DNA from 3 places in the Pseudomonas syringae pv. tagetis genome. Region 1 is predicted to be linked to each of the others. Evidence: predicted binding sites of a transcription regulator. Region 1 holds the regulator's gene; each other region holds the start of a gene.

Region 1 (2,267 bases):
GCACGTCGCAAGGAGTTGGAAAGCCTCCTGCAGGAATTTCACATCACCCACATCCGCGACAATCTGGGCATGAGCCTGTCGGGCGGCGAGCGTCGCCGCGTGGAAATCGCTCGGGCGCTGGCTACCGCACCGAAATTCATCCTTCTGGATGAACCGTTCGCAGGCGTTGATCCTATTTCCGTGGGCGATATCAAGCAGATCATTCATCACCTCAAGGCCAAGGGTATCGGCGTACTGATCACCGACCACAACGTCCGTGAAACGCTGGATATCTGCGAAACTGCCTACATCGTCAACGATGGGCAACTGATCGCAGAAGGCGACTCCGAGACCATTCTGGCGAACCAACTGGTGAAAGAGGTCTACCTCGGCCACGAATTCCGCCTTTAATCGACTGCCCTTTACGCTTAGCAGCCGATTGATGCCTACGCAGTGTATTGACAATATTTTATTTGTCATACCACTCTAGGCAAAGGCACAGGTTTCAGGCATATAATTTGCTTAAGTTGGCGCCACGGCGCCTGTAGTAGATGGCGCATGCGCGCCGGCGAATAAGGTGTTTAGCCCCTGCCATGAAACCATCGCTAGTCTTGAGAATGGGCCAGCAGCTGACGATGACACCGCAGCTGCAACAGGCAATCCGCTTACTTCAGCTTTCCACTCTGGACCTCCAGCAGGAGATCCAGGAAGCGCTGGAGTCAAATCCCATGCTGGAACGGCAGGAAGAAGGCGACGACTTCGATAACTCCGACCCGCTTGCCGACAACATCGAACAAAAGCCCAACCCTGACGTTCAGGAACCGACCTATCAGGAATCCGCGCCGACTGTGGATAACCTTGAAGATGGCGAATGGAACGAGCGTATCCCCAATGAACTGCCTGTCGATACGGCATGGGAAGACATTTACCAGACCAGCGCCAGCAGCCTGCCAAGCAACGATGATGACGAGTGGGACTTCACCACACGCACCTCTGCAGGCGAAAGCCTGCAAAGCCACCTGCTGTGGCAATTGAACGTCGCGCCAATGTCCGACAAGGACCGTCTTGTGGCGGTCACGCTGATCGATTGCATCAACAATCAGGGCTATCTGGACGAAACGCTCGATGAGATTCTCGAGTCTTTCGATCCCGAGCTGGACATCGAACTCGACGAGATCGAAGCCGTACTGCACCGTATCCAGCAGTTTGAACCGGCAGGCGTCGGCGCGCGAAACCTGAGCGAATGCCTGCTGCTGCAATTGCGTCAGTTGCCGGCGAAAACGCCGTGGCTGGCAGAAGCACAACGCCTGGTCACCGACTATATCGATCTGCTGGGAAGCCGCGACTACGGTCAGTTGATGCGGCGCATGAAGCTCAAGGAAGACGAGCTGCGCCAGGTCATCGAACTGGTCCAGAGCCTCAACCCGCGCCCTGGCTCACAGATCGAATCCACAGAAGCCGAATATGTCATTCCCGACGTGATCGTGCGCAAGGACAACGAGCGCTGGCTGGTCGAACTCAATCAGGAGTCAGTACCGCGCCTGCGCGTCAACCCGCAATACGCCGGCTTTGTGCGCCGCGCCGATACCAGCGCAGACAACACCTTCATGCGCAATCAGTTGCAAGAGGCGCGCTGGTTCATCAAGAGCCTGCAAAGCCGCAACGAGACGCTGATGAAGGTCGCCACACAGATCGTCGAACACCAGCGCGGTTTTCTCGAATACGGTGACGAGGCCATGAAGCCGCTCGTCCTGCACGATATTGCCGAGGCAGTGGGAATGCATGAGTCGACCATCTCGCGCGTGACCACTCAGAAATTCATGCACACTCCACGTGGCATTTACGAGCTGAAATACTTCTTCTCAAGCCATGTAAGCACTTCCGAGGGCGGCGAATGCTCGTCAACGGCAATTCGCGCAATCATCAAAAAACTGGTTGCGGCGGAAAATCAGAAAAAGCCGTTGAGTGATAGCAAGATCGCTGGTTTACTGGAGGCACAAGGCATTCAAGTAGCCCGTCGCACAGTCGCCAAGTACCGCGAGTCACTCGGTATAGCGCCTTCCAGTGAGCGTAAGCGGCTGATGTGATGCAGGCCGAGCCACAGCGTCCCAGAGACAGGCGCCATGCCTGTCTCCTTATGCACTGGCAAAGGAGAAAGCTGTATGCAAGTCAACATCAGTGGACACCAACTGGAAGTGACCAAACCCCTTCGCGAATACGTTGAGCTCAAGCTCAAGAAGCTCGAGGGGCATTTTGACAAGATTACCAACGTGCAGGTCACGATGACG
Region 2 (2,267 bases), 740 kb from region 1:
CGAGCGACCGACCAGTGACGAGGCCTGCAAGGCCTGCGACGACTTGTAGCTGCTGGCGATCGTATCCACCGTCGACGTCAGGTTCTGCATGCTTTCAAGGCTGCTGAACTGCGCCAGTTGCGCCACGAACTGCGTGTTGTCCTGCGGGTCCAGAGGATTCTGGTTCTTCATCTGCGTGACCAGCAGTTGCAGAAACGAGTCCTTGCCCAACGTACCGGTAGAGTCCGTCTTGGTCGGTGTCGGGTTCTGCAGCGTATTCAGGAATGTCGATGAGACGCTGGTTGCTGAGGTGTTATCAACGGCCATAACTTTTGCCTTCTATCACTGACCGAGGGTCAGAACCTTCTGCATCATGGATTTAGCGGTGTTCATGATTTCTGCGTTGGTCTGGAAAGACCGGCTGGCAGAAATCATGTCGGCCATTTCTTCCACGACATTGACGTTTGGGTAATAGACATACCCGTCTTTGTCAGCGGAAGGATGATTGGGCTCGTAACGTGCTTCCAGGTTCGAGCTGTCTTCGATGATGCCGTTGACCTGAACGCCCTGCCCGGCTTCGCCCTGGTCCTGGAACAACGAACCACCTGTGGACTGCTGACCCTGCATCACGGTGGCGAACACCGGGTGACGGGCGCGGTAGGTCTGGTCCATGCTCGAAGACACGGTCTCGGCGTTGGCGATGTTACTGGCCGTGGTGTTCAGACGCGTGGTCTGGGCACTCATGGCGCTACCGGCAATGTTGAACACATTGGCTAGTGACATGAATTATTCTCCGCGAAGGGCTGCAACCAGCCCCTTGAACTTGCTGTTGAGCAATGTGAAGCTGGCCTGGAAGCCCATGGCGTTCTCGGTGTAGCTGGCCTGCTCGACCTGAGAATCGACGGTGTTCTGGTCCAGCGAAGGCTGCGACGGGGTGCGATACATCAGCGTCCCGTCATCATTGCCCATGCCTTCGGCTTCGATATGGCGGCTGTTGGTCTTGTTCAGCGCGAAATGACCGTTCTGCACCTTGTCGTTTTCGGCAGCCAGCACCGACGAGAAGTCCAGATCGCGAGCCTTGAAGTTCGGGGTATCGGCGTTGGAGATGTTGTTGGCCAACACCTCTGCACGCTGAGCCCGGAAGTTCAGAGCCTTTTCATGTATGCCTAGCGCTTTATCGAAGCTGATGCTCATTTCGGGAAACCTTTGCCGGTTGACCTGATTCTGTTGTTACTGACAAAGCAATCAGCGTGCCATGTTGTAAAAGCCAATGATTGCGGGGGCCGCAGGCAGCGGTGAGGCGGCAATGCCAGAAAAGCGGCAAGGCATTTCCGCTGTGGAGGGGCAAAGCGGCAAGGTGGGTGCCGTTTTTTTGCCAGTACCGGCTTGCCGCCTGGCAATCGTGGCCCTTCATCATTGCCTCAACCGGACACCCAATAAAAAAGAGACCCGAAGGTCCCTTTGACGATTGATCAGAGGCCAAGCTCGCTCAACCCCGGGTGATCATCCGGTCGGCGCCCCAGCGGCCAATGGTATTTGCGCTCGGACTCGGCGATCGGCAAATCATTGATGCAGGCAAAGCGCCGTTGCATAAGGCCGTTTGCGGCAAACTCCCAGTTTTCATTACCGTACGAGCGGAACCAGTTGCCTGAGTCGTCGTGCCATTCATAGGCATAACGCACGGCAATGCGGTTATCAGTAAACGCCCACAGTTCCTTGATCAGCCGGTAGTCCAGCTCTTTGCGCCACTTGCGCTCGAGAAAGGCCTGAGCCTCTGTGCGGCCATTGATGAACTCACTGCGGTTACGCCAGTAGGTGTCTTCGGTGTAGGCCAGCGCAACTTTCGCCGCATCGCGCGAATTCCAGCCATCCTCGGCGCCACGGACCTTCTGAACAGCCGTCTCCAAGGTAAAGGGTGGAAATGGCGGTCTTCCTTTATCACTCATCTCAGCGTCCTCAGAACGGTTTATAGGGCAAAAATTTTCCATCAAGGGTGATCACGGCTCGCTCGCCCCCTTCCGGATCTTCGACTTTCTTGATGTCGAGCTTGAAGTTGATTGCGCTGATGATGCCGTCGCCGAACTGCTCATGCACCAATGCCTTCAGCGTTGTGCCGTAGACCTGAACCATTTCATGGAAGCGGTAGATCGTCGGGTCGCTTGAGACGTCTTCGACATTGCCGCGCAACGGGATGGTTTGCAGTTCGGCGACCGCGTCCCTGTCCAGCCCGAGACGCTCGGCAACTACCTCGGCCACCGCTTCCGGCAATGGGTGCTGACCGAGCAATG
Region 3 (2,267 bases), 740 kb from region 1:
TCAGGCGGCAGGTCATACAGGTTTTTGTCAGCAGCGTCGCCAGGGTGGATCTTGTTCTGGATGCCGTCCAGGCCGGCCATCAGCAGGGCAGCGAATGCCAGGTACGGGTTGGCTGCCGGGTCCGGGAAACGTGCTTCGATACGACGGCCGCGTGGGCTGGAGACGTAAGGAATACGGATCGACGCGGAGCGGTTACGCGCCGAGTAGGCCAGCATGACAGGAGCTTCGAAGCCCGGGACCAGACGCTTGTAGGAGTTGGTCGAAGGGTTGGTGAAACCGTTCAGTGCCTTGCCGTGCTTGATGATACCGCCGATGAAGAACAGGGCAGTGTCGGACAGGCCGGCATAGCCTTCGCCCGCGAAGGTGTTCTTGCCATCCTTGGAGATGGACATATGTACGTGCATACCCGAACCGTTGTCACCGTACAGTGGCTTAGGCATGAAAGTAGCGGTACGGCCGTATGCATCGGCAACGTTGTGTACGCAGTACTTCAGGGTCTGGACTTCGTCAGCCTTCTTGACCAGCGTGTTGAATTTCACGCCGATTTCGTTCTGGCCGGCAGTGGCTACTTCGTGGTGGTGAACTTCCACGACCTGGCCCATTTCTTCCAGGGCGTTGCACATTGCGGTACGGATTTCGTGGTCGTGGTCGACTGGTGGCAGCGGGAAATAGCCACCCTTGACGCCTGGACGGTGGCCTTTGTTGCCGCCATCGACGTCGCCGTCGGTCATCCAGGAAGCCTGTTCGGAGAAAATCTTGAACATGGAGCCGGAGATGTCGGACTTGAACTTCACTTCGTCGAAGATGAAGAACTCTGGCTCAGGGCCTACAAAGACGGTGTCGCCGATACCGGTGGACTTCAGGTATTCCTCGGCACGGTGGGCAATCGCGCGCGGGTCGCGGTCGTAGCCTTGCATGGTCGAAGGTTCGATGACGTCGCAGACCAGCACCAGGGTCGGCTCTTCGGTGAACGGGTCGAGCAGTGCGGTTTCGTCGTCCGGCAGCAGAATCATGTCGGAGGCTTCGATACCTTTCCAGCCAGCAATGGAGGAACCGTCGAACATTTTGCCGACTTCGAAGAAATCGTCTTCCAGTGCATCGCGCGCAGGCATGGTGACGTGCTGCTGCTTGCCCTTGGTGTCCGTGAAGCGCAGATCAATCCATTTAACGTCATGATCTTTGATGAGTTGAACCGACTTCGACATGGTGTCCTCCGGGTGGCTAGAGACCGACTTGATAGAGTTGTGGTCCCTTGAATTTGGGTGATGCCGGCGCGAATACTCTGCCAAGGCAACCTGCCTCACAAGGGAGCAATTTGCATGCCAGTGCCCCGTGTTGGGTTTTTTGCTTCAAATGCAGGCTTTCAGGGGGCGAAAAGGCGTTGTGAGGGAAAAATGCGCACCTTTATGGCGCTGCAATTTGGTGCGCCGACTCTTTTTGGTGCGCGGATGATTGCGTGTACGATAACTGGTTAAACCTTGAGCAATTTCCGCTATAATCCGCGCCCCCCTTTTTTGGTCGGCACCTCGCGCTCCGTTTCCATGAAACTAATCGTTAAAGTTTTCCCTGAAATCACCATCAAAAGCCCCCCGGTGCGCAAGAAATTCATCCGGCAGTTGGGCAAGAACATTCGTACCGTGCTCCGTGAACTGGACACGGACATTGTCGTGGGTGGCGTATGGGACAACCTTGAGGTCGAAACCCGGCTGACCGACCCCAAAGTGCTGCAGGGCATCAGGGAGCGGCTGAGCTGCATGCCGGGAATTGCCAATTTCCTGCAGGTGGCCGAGTACCCGCTGGGCGATCTGGACGACATCGTTGCCAAGTGCAAACTGCACTATGCCGACCTGTTGCCCGGCAAGATGTTCTCAGTGCGTTGCAAACGCGCCGGGCGCCACGATTTCAGCTCAATGGATGTCGAGAAATACGTCGGCAGCAAGTTGCGGATGCAGTGTGGTGCTGCCGGAATCGAGCTGAAAAAGCCCGATCTGGTCGTACGGATGGAAATTCGCGACCAACGGTTGTTCGTCGTTCATGACCAACATCAGGGCATGGGCGGTTACCCGCTGGGTGCGCTGGAGCAGACACTGGTATTGATGTCCGGCGGGTTCGATTCGACCGTTGCGGCCTACCAGATCATGCGCCGCGGCCTGATGGCGCACTTCTGCTTCTTCAATCTGGGCGGACGTGCCCACGAACTGGGCGTAATGGAAGTCGCGCACTTCATCTGGAAGAAGTACGGAAGTTCGCAGCGTGTGCTGTTTGTC

The links. The regulator sigma-54, encoded in region 1, starts transcription at its own class of promoters, with help from an activator protein. The targets are predictions, from matches to a motif close to ANTGGCATNNANNTTGCTNT.
Region 2: the regulator sigma-54 is predicted to act here: its motif matches at 1,218-1,237, upstream of flgB (flagellar basal body rod protein FlgB).
Region 3: the regulator sigma-54 is predicted to act here: its motif matches at 1,308-1,327, upstream of glnA (glutamate--ammonia ligase).

Annotation. Positions count from the first base shown of each region.
Region 1 is NZ_CP092923.1:4,763,160-4,765,426, forward strand. Features, by position in the region: gene lptB (LPS export ABC transporter ATP-binding protein) at 1-390, shown strand, start outside; gene MME58_RS21185 (RNA polymerase factor sigma-54) at 573-2,066, shown strand; gene hpf (ribosome hibernation-promoting factor, HPF/YfiA family) at 2,142-2,267, shown strand, end outside.
Region 2 is NZ_CP092923.1:4,023,491-4,025,757, forward strand. Features, by position in the region: gene flgD (flagellar hook assembly protein FlgD) at 1-306, opposite strand, end outside; gene flgC (flagellar basal body rod protein FlgC) at 322-762, opposite strand; gene flgB (flagellar basal body rod protein FlgB) at 766-1,173, opposite strand; gene MME58_RS17835 (nuclear transport factor 2 family protein) at 1,452-1,925, opposite strand; gene cynS (cyanase) at 1,936-2,267, opposite strand, start outside.
Region 3 is NZ_CP092923.1:5,501,010-5,503,276, reverse strand. Features, by position in the region: gene glnA (glutamate--ammonia ligase) at 1-1,205, opposite strand, end outside; gene thiI (tRNA uracil 4-sulfurtransferase ThiI) at 1,542-2,267, shown strand, end outside.